3 regions of the Bacillus sp. EB106-07-01-XG149 genome follow, and region 3 is predicted to be linked to each of the others. Evidence: riboswitches for the same ligand, from Rfam matches in the RefSeq annotation. Region 3 holds a riboswitch; each other region holds the start of a gene.
What was found. Region 3 has a riboswitch for S-adenosylmethionine ahead of AC3WTA_RS14800 (Na+/H+ antiporter NhaC family protein). Riboswitches for the same ligand answer to the same signal wherever they lie in the genome.
Positions count from the first base shown of each region.

Region 1: linked by a shared signal. The riboswitch ahead of AC3WTA_RS26550 (cyclase family protein) and the one ahead of AC3WTA_RS14800 (Na+/H+ antiporter NhaC family protein) in region 3 are both predicted to bind S-adenosylmethionine.
Region 2: linked by a shared signal. The riboswitch ahead of AC3WTA_RS12555 (LLM class flavin-dependent oxidoreductase) and the one ahead of AC3WTA_RS14800 (Na+/H+ antiporter NhaC family protein) in region 3 are both predicted to bind S-adenosylmethionine.

Region 1 is NZ_JBYTDP010000011.1:78,578-84,196, forward strand. It holds gene AC3WTA_RS26535 (S-adenosylmethionine decarboxylase related protein) at 1-345, shown strand, start outside; partial or broken gene AC3WTA_RS26540 (ATP-binding protein) at 514-1,012, shown strand; gene AC3WTA_RS26545 (hypothetical protein) at 1,229-1,609, shown strand; gene AC3WTA_RS26550 (cyclase family protein) at 1,637-2,269, opposite strand; SAM riboswitch class I at 2,355-2,467, opposite strand; gene AC3WTA_RS26555 (PRK06851 family protein) at 2,617-3,726, shown strand; gene AC3WTA_RS26560 (nucleotidyltransferase domain-containing protein) at 3,848-4,630, shown strand; partial or broken gene AC3WTA_RS26565 (MFS transporter) at 4,646-5,619, opposite strand, start outside.
Region 2 is NZ_JBYTDP010000003.1:56,820-62,438, reverse strand. It holds gene AC3WTA_RS12565 (hypothetical protein) at 1-218, opposite strand, end outside; gene AC3WTA_RS12560 (ATP-grasp domain-containing protein) at 695-1,651, opposite strand; gene AC3WTA_RS12555 (LLM class flavin-dependent oxidoreductase) at 1,644-2,702, opposite strand; SAM riboswitch class I at 2,785-2,890, opposite strand; gene AC3WTA_RS12550 (hypothetical protein) at 3,132-3,338, shown strand; gene AC3WTA_RS12545 (hypothetical protein) at 3,663-4,052, opposite strand; gene AC3WTA_RS12540 (DUF4352 domain-containing protein) at 4,344-4,895, shown strand; gene AC3WTA_RS12535 (SH3 domain-containing protein) at 5,088-5,438, opposite strand.
Region 3 is NZ_JBYTDP010000003.1:473,453-481,482, reverse strand. It holds gene liaF (cell wall-active antibiotics response protein LiaF) at 1-21, opposite strand, end outside; gene AC3WTA_RS14810 (PspA/IM30 family protein) at 128-790, opposite strand; gene AC3WTA_RS14805 (lmo0954 family membrane protein) at 848-1,204, opposite strand; gene AC3WTA_RS14800 (Na+/H+ antiporter NhaC family protein) at 1,434-2,750, opposite strand; SAM riboswitch class I at 2,845-2,950, opposite strand; gene AC3WTA_RS14795 (ribonuclease FAU-1 family protein) at 3,071-3,589, opposite strand; gene gltP (glutamate/aspartate:proton symporter GltP) at 3,656-4,927, opposite strand; gene AC3WTA_RS14785 (murein hydrolase activator EnvC family protein) at 5,421-6,692, shown strand; gene AC3WTA_RS14780 (hypothetical protein) at 6,795-6,956, shown strand; gene AC3WTA_RS14775 (sodium-dependent transporter) at 6,987-8,030, opposite strand, start outside.

The sequences.
Region 1 (5,619 bases), on a different contig from region 3:
GTATTTAATCCAGCGGAAGAAGAGATTGCTGGCGAGGATCTAGTTGGTGTATTACTCGTTTATGAAAATAGCGAGACATATATGTATAACGTGATGAATAGCAGTCAAGTTTTTCGTAAATATAAAACGAATGCAACTTACTTTCAAGTAGGATGCGGAATTTATGCTGGTTTGTGTAGTTTACTTTTCGATAACTTTAAACAAGGTGCCTATTATGTAGAGGAATTATTATTAAATACAGAAAGTAAGTATGGAGAATATTTAAATTTATATATGAAGGATTTTGTAGTAGGGGGAAATGATTTTACGGATGGACTGCTACATGATCGGGTAAGATGGATATAAGTTATAGCGAAAAGGGAGGGGGATGGGGATCCCCTTCCTTTTCTTATTGCCCTGAAAGCAATTTCATACTGATAATTTAAGGAGATAATATGTAGAGTGTTTGTATAGAACATGAGGAGTATTTATATGAACAAATTTAAAAGCTTTATCTATGAGGAAAAAGAAGCCTTAAAAGTATTTGAAAGAATTAACGGGTTTGTTAGTGAATTGATGTTATTAGGAAAACCGAAATCAACGAATTATGAATGGTGTAATATACGGGAATCCTTTTATATGTTGTACAGCTAATGGAAAGTTATGCAGCGCGATATAGAGTGAAATTTCATGTGCAAGTAGATGGAAATCTACCTGTTATAAATGGTGATGATAAAAAATTAAAACAAGTGTTATTAAAAATGGAATAGAATCAATGCCAGAAGGTGGAGATATTCATATTCGTGCATATCAAAAAACTGAAAGGCATTTGTGTATTCCTGTTGAAGATCAAGGCTTTGGTATAGAGAAGGTTGGAAAGGCTTTTTACACAACAAAGGAGAATAGTACGGAACGACTTGGATTGATGGTCACATATAAAATTATTAAGGAACATCAAGGAAGTACTGCGATTCCAAGTAGCATGGGAATAGGGAAAAAGTGGAAATTTTTTACCGACAGCATAATGTGCTAGAGGAAAATATTTTTCAGAAAAGTGTTCTTGTTGTGTAAATATAAACATTTTATAAAATGTTTCAAGAAGGGTTTTTTTTATAAAATACTTCGTTTATAATGGAGGAAAATATCGACATGAGATTTGTTATTCATGTAACGGTTCGGTAGTGTTAGAGAAAGAAGGGGTGCACGCGCATCCTTTTTTCTATGCAGATATTATGAAAGAGGTGGTATGATGGAATTAACATTAAATTCGACTGTATGTTTACACACGATTCAATTTCGAAAAGAGCAAAAGAATTATATTGTAAAAGATACAATTACAGGAGAAAAATATGAAATGCCGCCACTTTGGATTGATGCATTGGCAATGATGCGTGACGGTTTTTTATTAGGGGAAATTGAGGAGAAATTAAAAGAAGAGTATCCAGAAGAAGAAATAAATATGTTAGCATTTACGAGGCAACTGTTAGAGCTAGAGCTTGTTGGAATGGTAGATGGGGAAGAAATAGCTTGTACAAAGAAGAAAGAGAAAGATTATTTAGCTTGGTTACGTCCTCGTGTTGAGCAATTCTTTCTTAGTTTAAATAAAAAAAATAGAAGCAAAGGTCAATGATGATCTTTGCTTTTTTGTATAGTTTGTTTAAAAAATTACAGCGAATGCTCTTGCAAAAGCACCGTCGCTATCTTTAATTTTTAAAGGTGCCGCTGAGAAAAAGAAACGTTTCGTGTGAATGGCATCTAAGTTTGTTAAGTTTTCAATTAAATAAATATTATTCCCAAGTAGTATGTGATGAATTGGTGATGTTTCTGTCGTTACCTCATCAGGAGAAATGAAATCTAGGCCGACCGATTTTACTTTTAATTGAACTAATTCCACGGCTAATTCTTCAGAAAGATAAAAAGCTTCTTGCTCATACGCCTCTGTATTCCATTTAGTAGATAGATTGGAATGGAAAATAACAATATCTCCTTCTTTTATGTCAGCGTTGTGTAATACTTCTTTAGGTAGTTTTCGTTCTTGTACATGAGTTACATCAATAAGAACAGCTTCGCCTACAAATTGATCTAGGGGTAATTGATCAATAGTCGTTGCGCCTGAAATGAAATGAGCAGGAGCATCACAATGCGTGCCAACATGAACGACAGAATGAAAATCTGTAACTTGATAGCCTGTCTCTTCAACGCTTGTAATGGCTCCTAAATTGATTTTTGGTGTTCCAGGGAATTGAGACATATTGTTTTCAAATGTTTGTGATAGGTCAATTACTTTCATTTTAAATACCTCCAATATATGTTTTGAAATATAAAAAACTCACCTTTCATAATCAAGAAAGATGAGTTTTGCACACAATAGTTACGTTTTATCTTTCAAAATGCAATGCATTTTGCAGGAATTAGCACCTATTCAGTTTATATAAACTGAGGTTGCTGGGCTTCAAAGGGCCGGTCCCTCTGCCTCTCTTGATAAAGACATATTAAGTTTTAATTTCTGAATATTCACTACTTTTAAATTGTAATTCATTTCCTTTTTTCGTGCAATACAAAATAGGTATTCACCCAAATAAAGTTGCTCGCATATTGTAGCTTATGTAAATAGAATGCTGCGAAGGAGTGAGTGCAGTGACAGGGAATGTATTGAATTATTACGCTGGTGGAAATACAGCTAGAGGATTTCATAATTTATACGACGAGAATTTAAAAGGGCTAAACAGGTTATTTATTTTAAAGGGTGGTCCTGGAACCGGGAAATCTTCTTTAATCAAAGCAATAGGTCGTGAGTGGGTTGAAAAAGGATATGATATTGAATTTTTACACTGTTCTTCTGATAATAAATCGGTTGATGGTGTAATTATCCCGAAGTTAAAAGTAGGAATTGTTGATGGAACATCACCGCATGTTATTGAGCCGAAAATGCCAGGAGTTGTCGAAGAGTATATTAATTTAGGGGTTGCTTGGGACTCAAATAAATTAAGAAAGCAGAAGGTGGAAATTGAACGATTTGTTTCAGAAGCAAGCAAGGCTTTTCAAACTGCTTACGCTTGTTTTAACGAGGCACTAGTTATACATGATGAGTGGGAGAAAATATATATTAATAATATTGATTTTAATAAAGCAAATGAACTAACCGATCAGCTGATTCAGAAGTTATTTACAGATAAAGGCGGGAAACAATCGCTTGTGAAACATCGGTTTTTAGGGGCAGCTACACCGAAAGGAGCAGTTGATTTTGTTCCTAATTTAACAGAGGGATTACCACATCGTTATTTTATAAAAGGACGCCCAGGCTCTGGGAAATCAACAATGCTTAAAAAATTAGCTAAGGCAGCAGAAGAAAAAGGATTTGAAGTTGAAGTATATCATTGTGGATTTGATCCAAATAGTCTTGATATGGTTATCGTAAGAGAATTAGGGTTTGCAATTTTTGATAGCACCGCACCACATGAATATTTTCCGAGCCGCGAAGGTGATGAAATTATAGATATGTATGCCTTAATTGTGACACCAGGAACAGATGAGAAGTATGCGAAAGAAATTCGTGACGTGTCGATTCAATATAAAGCAAAAATGAATGAGGCGATGTCTTTCTTGGCGAAAGCGAAATCAGTTCGTGATAAATTAGAAAGAATTTATATTGCTGCTATGGATTTTTCAAAAGTAGACGCATATAAAGAGGAGATTCAAAAAGAGTTTGAACGAATTGCGGTTAGTGTAACAGAAAAGAACAAGTAAAAAATAAGGAACTTTGGTAGGCTGTCGGGAATTTTCTGACAGCTATTTTAGTATGTAGTAAACTTAGTAGTATATTTGTCGAATTTCCAAGGAAATAATCAAAAAATGAAGAGGGTATGAAATGAGAGAGAAAATTAGGTTGGAGTTAGCAAGAATTGAACAAGAGAATGATGTGAAAATTTTATTTGCAGTGGAATCAGGGAGTCGTGCTTGGGGATTTCCATCGAAAGATAGTGATTATGATGTTAGATTCGTTTATATGCACCCGGTCGAATGGTATTTATCAATTCATGATAAACGAGATGTAATTGAGTATCCGATTAGTGATGATTTAGATATAAGCGGATGGGATATTAAAAAAGCGTTACAATTATTCGCAAAGTCAAACCCAGCTTTACTCGAATGGATTCGATCACCGATTTTTTATTCGAAAAACTCTCATTTTCCAGAACAACTTCAGCAAATGAGTGATAAGCACTTTGATCCAAAAGCAACGATATATCATTACTTACATATGGCTTCAAAAAATTATCGTGAATTTTTGCAAGGTGAGAATGTAAAGTTGAAAAAGTACTTTTATGTATTACGTCCTATTTTAGCTTGTAAGTGGTTAGAGGAGAAAGAGACTTTACCACCTGTAGAATTCGATCGATTGATTACAGAGTTATCATTAGAACGCAGTGTATTAGATGAAATTGAACAGTTGTTAATAAAGAAAAAGGCAGGTACTGAATTAGATGTTGGATTAAAAATTGAGGTGTTGAATCAATTTTTAGAAGAACAAATTCATTACTACCAGCAATATGTAAAAGGAATTGAAAAGGGATCAGGGATCGATATTGAGAGTTTAAATACATTGTTTCGGGATATGTTGTTTGCAGTATATGAAAAAGAGCACAAGTGAGTTTGTGCTCTTTTTTTATTTTGTAGGAATAAAGAAAACAGATATAGCTGCAAGAAGACCCGCGAATGAGAATAAGTAAAAATTCCATGCTAAGTCATATTGCATTGTTATAATAATACCGACAAGAATAGGACCAGCAATCGCGCCAACTCGGCCAAGTCCAAGTCCCCAGCCTAAGGAGGTAGCTCGGATATGAGACGGGAAGTATTGTGTTACATATGCATTTAATATTTGAGTAATACCGACTGATCCAATTCCAGCAAGACCAATTAAAAGATAAATGATTGTAACAGATGGTTTAATTGTTAATAGTCCAATACATATAGCTGCCATAAGATAGGAGATGCTAATAACAATTTTAGCCCCTATACGATCCGCTATTGCTCCAGCAAATAATGCACCGATAGCGGCAGTAATATTTAGCATAAGTAAAAATGATAGACTAGATCCAAGAGGGTATCCTGCTTGGCGCATCATCTGCGGTAACCAAGTATTTAAACCATATATTAAAAACATTCCCATTATATAAGTAATCCAAAAAAGCAACGTCGCTTTTATGTACTCTTTTGAGAATAACGTAAGAAATCCATTTTTCTTTCGTATATTAGGTGGGGCTTGATGAGTTTCATCTTTTTCATGGAATTCAATTTGAAAACGATTAAGGATTTGGTCTACTTCTTCTTGGCGATTACGTGATAATAAAAATTGAATGGATTCAGGTAAATAACGAATGATGAAAGGAATGAGGAGCAGTGGAATCATTCCGATGCCAAACATAATTCTCCATCCGAAATCTTCTAACATAAACATAGACAAAATAGCACCTAACACGATACCTAAAGGGTAGCCAGTAAACATAAGAGCATAAATAAAAGATTGTCTTTTTTTTGTGAATATTCAACAGTAAGTGCTGAAGCTGTTGGAATAACACCGCCTAATCCGATTCCTCCGATAAATCGAGATAAACCAAATAATTCAGGGGAAGGAGC
Region 2 (5,619 bases), 420 kb from region 3:
GTAACCCAAATACCTTTACCTTCAGCCGCTAGCTTTTCATTTAATTGTGATAAATGCTCTGAAACTTTTCTTTTACCCCATTTTCTAGGAAACCATTGAAAAACCTTAGGAACATTATGTTTTTTGTTATACCATACGTTCAATCTCCAAAAAATCAAGAAAAACGAGACAATCACTACAGTACAAAAAATATCAAAATATGAAATTCCTAAAATCATATAATATATTCTCCATTTTCATTAAAGCTCAGATAATTTTTTTCTTATATAAAATCAGAGAAAGGATAGCAACCTCCCGCCCTAACAATATATAGTTATATGCAGCTTATCACACAATTCTATTAGAGGAAATATCATCGAAATACCCTCAAATTATATCTATCTAAAAACAAAATATAGACTTATTCAATTTTACGATACATTTATATGTTACGTTGGATAAGTCCTTTTATAAGTCGTTTTTTTAATGTAGATACCATTATTTCAATACAATAGAAGCGATTATTGAAATATATATAGGCATAAGAAGATCCCCCCTAGTTTAAGCTAGAGGGGATCTTCTTATGCCTATTTCAAACTACTCACAATCTCCGCAAATATCACTTCAAACGCATGCACACCTGCATCTGGATATCCTAAACTTGGTCATATGACCACGATTACTTTAACAAAGGTTTTCACTAGAACCTTCTATACTATTTAACTAACTCTACTTGCTTTTCTAATTCTCTTCCAAGGAATGTAGCAAGCTCAAGCATACCAAATTGATTTGCTACAGACTCTGCGCCAGAATTATAGTTTGTGTTTGTATTAATATCATACGTATAAATTGTTCCATCCGAACTGCGAATAAATTCAATACCAGCAACGGTAATTTCATTTTCTTCCAAAAACTCTTTGTATTGTTCAATAATTGGCTCTTGGAAGTCCGATATAATTTCAAATTTTGTTGATGACTCTTTCTTACTCTCTTCTCCTACTGGGCAAAAAGCATCTTGAATCGAACACGCATCTGCTGGACAAAGTTCAAATCCTTCTGATGTATCTACTTTAACTGCATATACAAACTGACCGCCTACAAACTCACAACGTGTAATATATGGTTCTGGCGCTTCAATATATTGCTGGATTAAAGTAATTCCATCAATGGGTTCTTCAAACGTCGGACCATCCAAATATTGTTCTAAAGCATCAATGGAATGAAACAGTTGAACACCAAGGCCTTTACCTGCACGGTTATGCTTTGTAATAAACGGTACTTCCCCTAAATCCTTTGCTGCTTTTACTATATGATCACGGCCAACAGCACCAATTGTTTTCGGCACTTGTATCCCAAATTTTCTTAATGCTGCATATTGATTTAATTTACTTACTTCAAGGCGTAATGCACGAGACCCATTAAATACTGTTCGCCCGTATCCCTCTAACCAAGCAAGAACCCCTTCAGTCAATTCAGGTGCATATCGATGCCCTCTCGTATGTGAAGAAGCACTCATGCGGCTATAAAAAACACCTTGGGGAGGTTCTTGTTCTAATGAAAGTGTTCCTTCATTTAAAAGCCATTCCTCATACGGTAACTCCAGTTCTTCCAACCTTTTCACTAAATGATCCGTCCATTCCTTATTCTCATGTAATATGTAAATTTTACTCATTTGTAATCAATTCCTTTCTTTTTGCTTCAACTAATGGCATTACTTTTTCAGAAAATCGTTTCATCTCTTCAAGCTGTGGCGAAAATTGTAAAAGTAATAACGTAACACCCCCTTTTTCAAAAGCAAGTATCCTTTCTGCAATTTGTTCTGGTGTTCCGATTAAATTAGGACGTAACCCGCGATTAGATACGGAATAATCATTGAGCTTCACTTGCTGTTCCAAATGCGATTTACTAATAAAGTCTTGATAACCCGCATAACCTAAAGCATCGTCTTTCACATCCGTTATGCGTCTCCATTCCTCTAATGCCTCTTCTTCTGTATCACGACAAATAACGTAAGCCGCAAGCCCGAATGACTGCAATGGCTCCTCTGTAACTTTCTTTCTACGATTCTTCATATCTTCTATTTTCACAGATACTTCTTCCACTGTTCCCCCGTGCATTACATATGCATCCGCGTGGTTGACAATGACCTCTTTTCCTCGCTCACTCTCACCACCTGCATAAAGCTTAATGCCTTGTTTCTGCACAGGTTTTGGACTTAAATGTGTATGATGAAGCTCATAAAACTTCCCTTTATAAGAAAACTCTTCTTCTTTCCAAAGCTCTTTCAAAACTGTTACAAATTCCTCTGTGCGATCATATCTTTCATCATGTGCAGTAAATACCCCGCCGTACTGTCTCGCTTCTTCTTCCCACCATGCCGAAACTACATTCAATGTAAAACGACCATTACTTAATTGATCAATATTTGCTGCCATTTTCGCTGTAACTGCTGGATTGTGGAAACCAGGTCTTACAGCTGTCATAATCTCTAATTTATCCGTCACTGCTGCAAGTGCTGCCGCAGTTGTCCACGCTTCTAAACTTGGTGCCGAAACACCTTTTATATCATTTAAATTTAATTCTGCAATAAGTGTTGTTGAAAAACCTAATTGTTCTGCTGCTTGCGCTGTTTGTTTTGCATACTCAAACGTAGGCGGCATAGATTCATCATCTACATTTCGAAGCCATCCCCCAAAAATCGGCAACCAAAAACCGTACTCCACTACCTATTCCCCCTTTAACTTTTAACCATAAAAAAAGCTACTCTTATCGAAATAAGAGTAGCCTTCTTGACTAAGTGAACCTCTCTTATCTTTCAGGTGTTTTTCACCTGCAGGATTTGGCACCTTTCGTCTAAAACGAGGTTGCCGAAGTTTCATAGGGCCCGTCCCTCCACTTCTCAGCATAAGAATTGTTTGATTTCCATTTATTATAATCATCAGAATCATAAAAATCAATCCTTTAATACTTATTTTTCCGATATACATTAAATGATATATGAAAAATCATATTGTTATAGAGATTTATAAGGGTATTGTGTTGTTTTACTTACGAATATATAAAGGGGTATGTTGTATCATGTCGAAAACATCATGTATAACCAAGTTGCTTTACTTCTATCTTAAAAACACAGCAAATGAGGTGTTAGTAGCATGAAAAATAAACGATGCGAGAATTGTGGTTCTACTACATTTAAAGAAGGAAGAGTTGGATCTGCTTATCATGCATATGTTTGTGAAGATGATTCTAGTAGGCTCTTTTCAGTGGGGAAACGTTCCAAACTATTAACTACATTTTGTTTAGAATGTGGTGAGGTGAAATCATTTAGAGTGGAGAAGCCGGAAATATTTAAAGAATAAAATAATACTAATTACATATTATGAAGATGGTTATTAATGATGGTAACGTTCAAGCATTTCGCCTACCTTTAGAATTGGAATATTGGGTACTTTCATCTATAGGTGCTGCTTCACTAGGAAAAATCTGTTCCTCTGTAAAGTTGCTTTCGGAATAATAGACACGAAATTTCATGTTAAATGCAAATAAACAAGGAACCCATTAGTCGGTTCCTTGTTTATTTAGCTAAAGCAGACTTCTTTGGAGAACCCAAATAAAAGTTAAATCGAATCCTATTTAACATTTCCCTTCAAATATATGACAGTAAAGAATACATCATCACGGTGTCAGCAAGCAAAAGTGTATTCTGCATTTCTAAAAACAGTAGATGGCAGATTGTGACCTGCTGAATCTGCTAAGAAAGAATATACAAGAACATCCTTAACATCATCTTTATTTCCACTAATGATAACATCAAGAAAATCTTCTATTTGGAATTCTGGAGTAAACAATACAATCTTAGTCGTTCTGTTTGGTTCTAAAGAAACAAAAGTACGAGAAATTTCAACTAATTCATTTTGAGTTGGGAAAGAAATGTTTCGACTTCTCTTAACAGTTACCGTTACATTACTAGTATGACAGCGTGAATCATTGTTTAACATAATGTTGAGAGCAGTTGGAATAATCCCATTTTCAGAAACTGGAACTCGAAACACTCCAGTAGATTTATGAGCCATATAATCACATCCTTTCAAAATAAAATATATTTACAATATATTAGATGCAAGAAACGTTCATTTTGATAGGGACAAATTATATGATTAATATATTTATAATAACCCTCGGTATTACTAAGACAATGATTTACAAGATTAACAAATATCGTGAGACCCAATCGAATGTATAGTAAAAGTAAAAGAATAAGGTGTCTAAAAGATTCCCTATTTTGAGCCAATAATGAGACATTATGTTAATCTTATATGTATAGTTGCACAAAATTGAGAAACTTAAGGAGACAGATTAATTTTATGAGAAAATCATTCATATTACTTACTTTAATTCTAGTATTAGTCAGTTTTACGGCTGCTTGCACACAAGATAAAAAAGATAGTGCCGTTGAAAATGGTCCAATAGAAGAACCAACCGCAAAAAATGAAAATGAAGAATTAATAAATTTTGAAGAAAAAGAAGATATGACCCGCTTGGAACAAGGTATTTTATTAGTTGGTGAGAGTGTTAAGGGAGGCTATTACTTGACCGCCGTTCAAAATGCATATTTAAATGCTAGTAACGATTCCGTCGTTGTTAATGTCTCTGTAAAAAATGTACGAGGTCAAACGATTGGACTATCAGAATTAAAATATAACTTAAAAGATGAAAAAGCCGGAAAGGCCTATGAAGGAAAGGTGCTTGATCAAAACCCTTCTGGTATACAAGTTACACCAAATGAAACGGTAGAATTGAAAATAGCTTTTGAAGTACCAAGTATCGCAGATGAATATATGTTTTATATTGAAAGCTCTTTAGATCCTCTAGGAGCACGCTGGAAAATCGATAAGTTGCAATCACAAAAAAACTAAGTCTCAAATAAGCAAAAAACAATGAAAAATTTGATATAGATACAAATGAATAATATATAAACATAAAACCATCGATTTAATGAATCGTTGGTTTTTTTCAAAAAATGCTCCATTAAAAACTAGGAGACAAAAAAGAACTAATCCCTAGAAGAGATTAGCTCAATACATCAAAAGCTATTATAGTACATAGTTTTATGAGCAAACGTTATATAATGTTGTATGGGATACATAACCTGTCATCCCTTTATATGTAACTTTTAACCACTGTTTAGAATTACTGTAATGACCTTGAACATATTCACCAGTTACCCATGTTCCAGTAATTTTCGCACCATCATTAAATGTATGTAAGACAGGTGATCCAACAGTGTAACCACTGCGCATCTTTGCACCATATACACCTACCGTACCTCCCTTTGCACAAGCTGCTACTACAGTTTTATTTTCAGTAGTATTCGTAGCCGCAAAAGCAGAGCCGTTAAATGTAAACAAAGTAAACATAAAAGCTGTTAATAAAGTACAAATAGATAAGCGACGTAACAAAATAAATTCCCCCTTTTTTATAATATATTGCTTCATAAATGATTATCTTAAATATTCTAACTATTTTCAATATATTAATGTTGAGAAATATTAGTTGTAGTTTTGAAATAAGATTTTATCAAAAATATTAACAAACTCATATTTTACAGAGAGAGCACCGAAAGAAATGTTCTACATATCA
Region 3 (8,030 bases):
TTTTGAAAATTGTTTCTTCATTTCAGCTCCCCCCTTCTTGTCACATATACATAGAAGAAAAGGCATTGCTTTCCAACACCTTTTCTCCTATCACTATATCATAAGCCTGTTTTATAATATACTACTATTATTTTGTTAACTCTTTCGTTAACGATACATCATTCTTCTCTTTCATTTCACGCTCAAGCTTTGCAATTTTCATATCAAATGTGTCACGTTCATGGTCCTCATTTATACGAGATTCTAAGTCGCAAATATGATTTTCAATTTCTTCAAAGCGTAAGAACGGATTATTTTCATCCATTTTATGCATCGCTGTATTCATACGACGATTTGCATGTGCCATATTTTCACGTGCCATTAATTCCATACGTTTTGCGTGCATTTCTTTTAATTTATTTTTCATCTCAGTAAGACGACGCTCTAACTCATCAATTTGCTCTACAACACCTGCATACATTTCTTCTAATCGAGTTACTTGCCCTTCATAATACGCTACTTCTTCTAACGCACGCTCATGTAGTTGTAATTCACCTGCTTCTTGAGCGACGATCGCTTGCTTCGATCTTTTATTAACGAAATAACGTGCTTGCTCAAGCTCACGAGCGAAATTAGATTTTAATGTTTTATGGCGCTCAATTAACTTCTCAATTTTTGTTATTTCACGCTCACTATCGCGTAAATATTGGTTTAACATCGCCATTGGATTTTTTCTTTCTTTCTCATCTAACACATTATGAAAATCTGCTAAAATTGCATCGCGTACACGTCCGAATAAAGATTGTTTCATTATAATCTTCCTCTCTTCTACTTTATAAATTTGATTTAATTTTTTATTAGTTTTTTATTAGTTTTTCATTAACTTGTTCCACTCATCTTCAAAGTTGCTATATGGTTTAGAACTTTCTGGTGCAGAATCAACAACTACATTTTTTTCTTTTTTCCACTCACGGTATCCGTAGTATAAAACTACTAATGCTGCGATACCGATTAATGCTGGGGAATGAGAAAGGGCGATGGACAAGCCGATCAAACCAACAATACCCCAAGCTAACTTTCCAAAAAATGATTGTGCTCGCACAAATGATTTATAGCTCCAGTACACAACTCCTGCTCCAATTGCGAATCCTATAATACCAGCAAGACTGCCAAGAGCAATTAAAGCTAAAATACCAGCCGCGATAAACGCTAGAAATTGTTTCATCTTGTGCTTGCCTCCCTTCGATTTGATACTCTTATCTTAACTATATTTTCACTTTTCCATAACGAGCTTAAGAACCGTTTTCGACTCAGACTTAAGACTGAGTTGCATTCAGCCTTTTGTAAAAATATGCGGTAGGATAGGATGATTCACTCTTTTATCGCAAATAAAAAGCCGTACAGAGAACATTCTCTGTACGGCTTTCGTTACTATTCATAAACTTCATTTTAATTTATGCTGTTTTGTGATACTCTTTCTTTCCTGCTACTTTAGAAAACTTCGGGAAACCAATTAATATAGAAATAATTCCACATACTCCAACTAAAATCGGATAAAACGCATATGGTAACAATTCAATCGGAGATAACGCCGCAAATCCTGCTGCCGTTAACATTTGCGCACCATACGGAATTAATCCTTGCACACAGCATGAGAAAAGATCTAATACACTCGCTGATTTACGAGGGTCAATTTCATATTGATCTGCAATGTTTTTCGCAAGCGGACCTGTAAAGATAATAGAAATCGTATTATTCGCTGTACACATATTCGTCATACTCACTAAGCCAGCAATACCGAACTCTGCTCCTTTTTTTGAACGAATGTTACGCGTTAAAAGATTCATTAAATATTGAATGCCACCATTATATTGAATCAGTTCGACCATACCGCCAATTAAAATAGCAAGTAATACTAACTCCATCATACCGCCCATTCCAGCCGTTACACTTTTAAAGAAACTCTCTAATGTGTAACTCCCATCTAAAAGACCGATAACGCCAGATAGTACAGTTCCACCAGTTAACACAATAAGTACATTCCAACCAAGCAATGCTGTAATAAGTACTCCTGCATACGGTAAAATCTTTATCCAGTCAAAGCTATGCGCTTTAATCTGCGTGTCGCTTCCTAAAGTAACGATTACTAATAGTACAATTGTAATAATAGCTGCTGGTAATACAATTAAAAAGTTCGTTTTAAACTTATCTTTCATTTCCGTTCCTTGTGAACGTACAGCTGCGATTGTTGTATCTGAAATAAATGATAAATTATCACCAAACATCGCCCCGCCAACAACAGTAGCCATCGTAAGTGCAATTGAGATATCAGTTTGCCCACTAATACCTACAGCAATTGGTGCTAATGCAGCAATTGTTCCCATTGAAGTTCCCATCGCTAATGAAATAAATGCCCCTATAACAAAAATTCCAGCTACAATAAATCCTTGCGGTAAAATGGATAACGCTAAATTAACTGTAGAATCAACGCCACCCATCCCTTTTGCTGTTTCAGAAAACGCTCCTGCAAGTACAAAAATCAGAACCATAATCATAATATCCGGGTTCCCTGCACCTTTAGCGAATCGTTCTACTTTTACATTAAAGCTTTCTTTACGATTCATTGCTAAAGCGACTCCTACAGCAATTGAAATTGCTACAAGTATCGGCAATTTATAGAAATCACCTGTAATAATTCCAGAACCAATAAATAGCGCCAAAAATATCCCAAGTGGTAATAAAGCCAAACCATTTCCTCTCGTTTCTTTCAAAGTACCATCTCTCCCTAGTTTCAACCTTTTTCTAATGAATAACAAAAGACCTCTTCCAATGAGAAGAGGTCTTATACATCTATAAGAAACACTCTTCTCATCTTTCAAGCACATGCTTGCTGGATTTGGCACAGCACTCTGAAATCGAGTCCGCTGCCGAGGCATCGTAGGGCCAGTCCCTCCGCCTCTCTTTATAAGAAGGTTTCATATTTATTTTTTAATAATAATTTCTTCCCTAACTTTACTCGCTTACAAAACAAAAGTCAATTATTTTTTGTATAGATTTTTTTGGTAATTATGAAAAAATTTGAATACAACAATCATTTTAACTTTTTGATTTCTTCTTCCAATATTGAAATCCAATAAAATTCACTATTTTTTATTGCATCTATTATCCATTTCGTAGTGTACCAAGCTAACTCGTACTCTTCTTTTGTAACATCGCCACTTTTATAGGCATCCTCTAGCTCATCTTCATCTAGTACATACATCTTACCGTTCGGTAATAACACTACATCTAAATATAAATCATCAAAATACGGTAAACCACGGTCATCAATTTTATATTCTTTCGCCACATCGATGTAATATTGCACTAATTTTTTCTGATCATCTAACATAGCTGTAATCGCAAAGTTTTTCCCGTCTATGAAATATTGAATCCACGTATATTGATTCTCTGCGATACAAAGTTTTTTACCATCATATTCTTTACAACTAGGTTCTCTTACCTTTTTTATGTCTAATATTCCTAGCATTCCTTCTTCTACTTGCTTAACCGTATAATCCTTCTCTATTAGTCGCTTCCACGAAGAACCGTCACCATATTTACGTTTCATTACGTCCGCTTCCCTTCTATATAGAAAAGCCCCCACATATTATGTGAGAGCTTGTTCAAATTATAATTAAGCTGCTTGCTTATTAGAAATTTCTTTCAAATAAGCTTGTCCTTTTTCAGCGTCATACTGACCTTCCCACTTAGACATAACTACAGCTGCTAAAGAGTTACCTACAACGTTAACTGCTGTACGAGCCATATCTAAAATACGGTCAATACCAGCGATGAATGCTAAACCTTCAGGTGGAATACCTACTGTACCAAGTGTCGCTAATAATACAACGAATGATACGCCTGGTACACCTGCGATACCTTTTGATGTAACCATTAATACAAGTAATAATGTAATTTGTTGTGTAATAGATAAATCAATACCGTACATTTGTGCTAGGAAAATAGCCGCAATTGCTTGATATAAAGTTGATCCATCTAAGTTAAATGAATAACCTGTCGGAATAACGAAAGATGTAATTGCTTTCGGACAACCGAACTTCTCCATTTTCTCCATGATTTTCGGTAAAACTGTTTCTGAACTCGCTGTAGAATATGCTAAGATCAGCTCGTCTTTTAAAATCTTAAAGAATTGGAAAATGTTAATTCCAAATATTTTCGCTGTAAGTCCTAAGACAACTACGACGAAGAAGATCATTGCTCCATATACGACAATTAGTAATTTCCCTAATGGAATTAATGAAGCTAGACCGAATGTAGAAACTGTAACACCAATTAGTGCAAACACACCAAATGGTGCAAATTTCATAACTTGGTTTGTTACATAAAACATTGCATCAGCTACACCTTGGAAAAATTGAAGAACCGGTCTTCCTCTTTCACCAATTGCTGCTACACCTAAACCAAATAATACAGAGAAGAAGATAATAGCAAGCATATCTCCGTCAGCTAATGACTTCATAATGTTTGTTGGAACAATATTTACAAATGTATCTGCAAATGAATGACTTTGCACTTGCTCTGTCGTATGTGTATATTTCGAAATATCTGTCTTCGTTAACTGATCCATATTTACGCCTTTTCCTGGTTGGAAAATATTCGCAATTAATAGACCGACAATAATTGCAATTGTTGTAATTATTTCAAAATAAAGAATTGTTTTTCCGCCTAGTCGGCCCAGTTTTTTTACATCACCAACACCAGCAACCCCAACAACAATACTTGCTACAACAATTGGTACAACGATCATTTTAATTAATCGGATGAAAATATCACCAATTGGTTGTAAATATTTCACAACCGCTGGATTATCAAAGAAAATCGCCCCAACTGCAATACCAAGCGCAAGTCCTATTAATATTTGCCATGCAAGTCCTATTCTTTTCATATTTGTTGTAACCCCCTCTTCGATGTGTCACTCTATCTCTCATTCTATATTTATAAAACTTGAAATTAAGAGTATTACATATTATTCGACAATTCACTACATTTTGTCCCTGTTAAAAATCATAAATCAAAATTTAAAATCTGACAACAAAATAAGTTTGCCCGAATACAAATAATTTTCTTGACAAAAACAAAACCCATGTCAGAAAACCTCACATGAGAACGATTCCTTATCAGTGTTTTATTGGATTCCTATCTACTATTTTACTATATAAAACAAGTATATTTTTCCTTTATTTTACAATAAAATCCAAAAAATACATCCTTGTTGAACGAATAAAAAGCGCATCCAACATGACAATTATCATTAAAAAAATGATAAATTCCGACAAAACTTAGCAATTTTATAAAATTTTCTTTACATTATGGTTACAACGATAGACACTCTTCTTCTTATGATATATAACATTCATAGGGAAAGGAGCCAGACAACCATGAAAAAGAAATTTGCAGCGTTTAGTGTTTTAGCAGCAGGAACGATTTTTGTTTCTCCACTACTTTCACCCGTATACGCTGAAACGAATCAAGATAAATTATCTAATATTCAATCTGAATTAGAAGGAAAACAAAATGACTTACAAAATAAATCAGCCGAGAAAGAACAAATAGAAAAGGAAATTCAAGAATTACAAAAGAAAATCGACGACCTAACTACTTCTATTAATAAAAACGAAGCTGAATTAAACGATACAAAAAAAGAAATTAGTAAAACACAACAAGTAATCGCTGAAAAAAAGAAACATATAGAGCAATTACAAACAAACATAGATACGCGTCAGGAAGTTATTAAGCAACGTTTACAATCTATGCAAGAAAAACCTCGTACAAATATCATTACAGAGGTATTAACAAATTCTACAAATATTGCTGATCTTGTTGATAATATGTACTCTGTAAGTTTAATTTTAAACAATGATACAGATATTGTGAAAAAGCAAACAACTGACCAAAATGCTGTAGCAACTGAAAAAGAGGCTGTTGAGAAAAAAGAGCAACAATTAAAAGAATCCGAACAGAAATTAGTTCAAAAACAACAAGAGTTGCAAACGAATCAGCAACAGCAGCAAACCTTTATTAGCGATCTACATACGAAAGTAGCAAAAGTAGATTCAGAGATTGAAGGATTAGAAGAATCTAAAGGCATTTTAGAAAATCAGCGTCAAGCTGTTCAAAAAGCAATTGAAGAAGAAAAACGTGCCGAAGAGGCTCGTAAAGCAGAAGAAGCTCGCAAGGCAGAAGAAGCTCGTAAACAAGCTACTACATCTGCTCAAACAGCTCAAGCAGCTCCAACACCACACGATACAAATATTGGCGGGTTTATTAAGCCAGCAGCTGGATCAAAAACTTCTGGGTTTGGCGTGCGCTCTATAGATAACCATAAAGGAATCGATATCGCAGCTTCAGGAACCGTTCCAATTATTGCCGCTGCTGATGGCGTTGTTATCCGCTCGGAATTATCATCTAGTTACGGAAACGTTGTGTATTTATCTCACCGTATAAATGGAAAAACATATACGACAGTATATGCTCATATGAGTAGCCGTTCTGTATCAAATGGACAAACCGTAAAACAAGGCACTCAACTTGGATTTATGGGGAACACTGGCCAATCATACGGACAACATTTACACTTCGAACTTCACCTTGGAGAATGGAATGTCGGCAAGACAAATGCAGTTGATCCATCTCCTTATATCGGATTATAGAAAAAAACTCGGTGCATACCGAGTTTTTTCTATACCCTTCACACACTATAGGCATTCCAAATAGACTACAACTAAATGCCTATATTTTACGGGGTGAATCATATGAATACACAATTACAACAAAAAATAGAAGAGGCTAGAGAAACTTACATCGGCCGGCTATTTACATTTGGCGGCTCAGCATTATTTTTAATCGGATCATTTATCGCAGTCGTCACAGCCTATAAAGCATATAATCGTTTATTAAATACACCTACAACATAATAAAAAGACGGAGAAATCTCCGTCTTTTTATTATGCAAACATTTTAAATACGCCTATCGCATTTAAAAATACAATAATTACAGTTACTGGAATAACATAACGAAGCAAGAAGAACCAAATATTAAATAATGTTTTCCCTTTCGTTTCCGTAACTTCTAATTCTTTCATTAACATCTCTTTACTCATTTTATTTGGTACGAATAGCGAAATGGCTAGTACTCCGAGTGGCAGCAATACATTACTTACCGAAAAATCGACGAAATCAAAGAATGTCTTACCAAATATTTTCACATCACTCATAATTCCAAACGATAATGCTGACGGGATTCCAACTACAAAAATAAGAATACCAATTAATAATGATGCTGACGGACGCTTTTTCTCATTATCTTTCGCAACAGATGCTACTACAATTTCAAGCATGGAAATAGCAGATGTTAACGTTGCAAAGAAGAATAAAACTAAAAACATAATGAAGAAAAATTGTCCCAATGGTATTTTCGCAAATACTGCCGGAAGGACGATAAACAGTAGTCCTGGTCCTTCAGTCGGCTTAACGCCTAATGCGAAAATCGCCGGGAAAATTGCTAATCCTGCAAGTACTGTAACAAAAACCGTTAAACTTACAATAGATGTTGCTGATTTAGCTAAATGTTCTTCTTTCTTCAAGTACGAACTATACGTGACCATTACTGAGGCACCTACTGTTAGTGAGAAGAACGATTGTCCCATCGCGTATAAAATCGTATCTGCTGTCAGCTTTGAAAAATCTGGTTTCAAGAAGAACTCTACCCCAGCAAAAGCACCATCAAGTGTTAAAGCACGAACTATGATTGCAATAAACAAAATAAATAATAGCGGCATCATATACTTACTTGCCTTTTCTATTCCCTTCTCTACACCTTTACTTACTACAAAAATAGTACAAAGCATAAAGATAAATTGCGCTCCAATCGCACTTACTGGATTTGAAATCGTTTCACCAAATAATTTTCCATAATCAACAACACCATTCCAGAAGCTTCCTGTAACACTATAGTATAAATACAGTAAAATCCATCCACCTACAACACT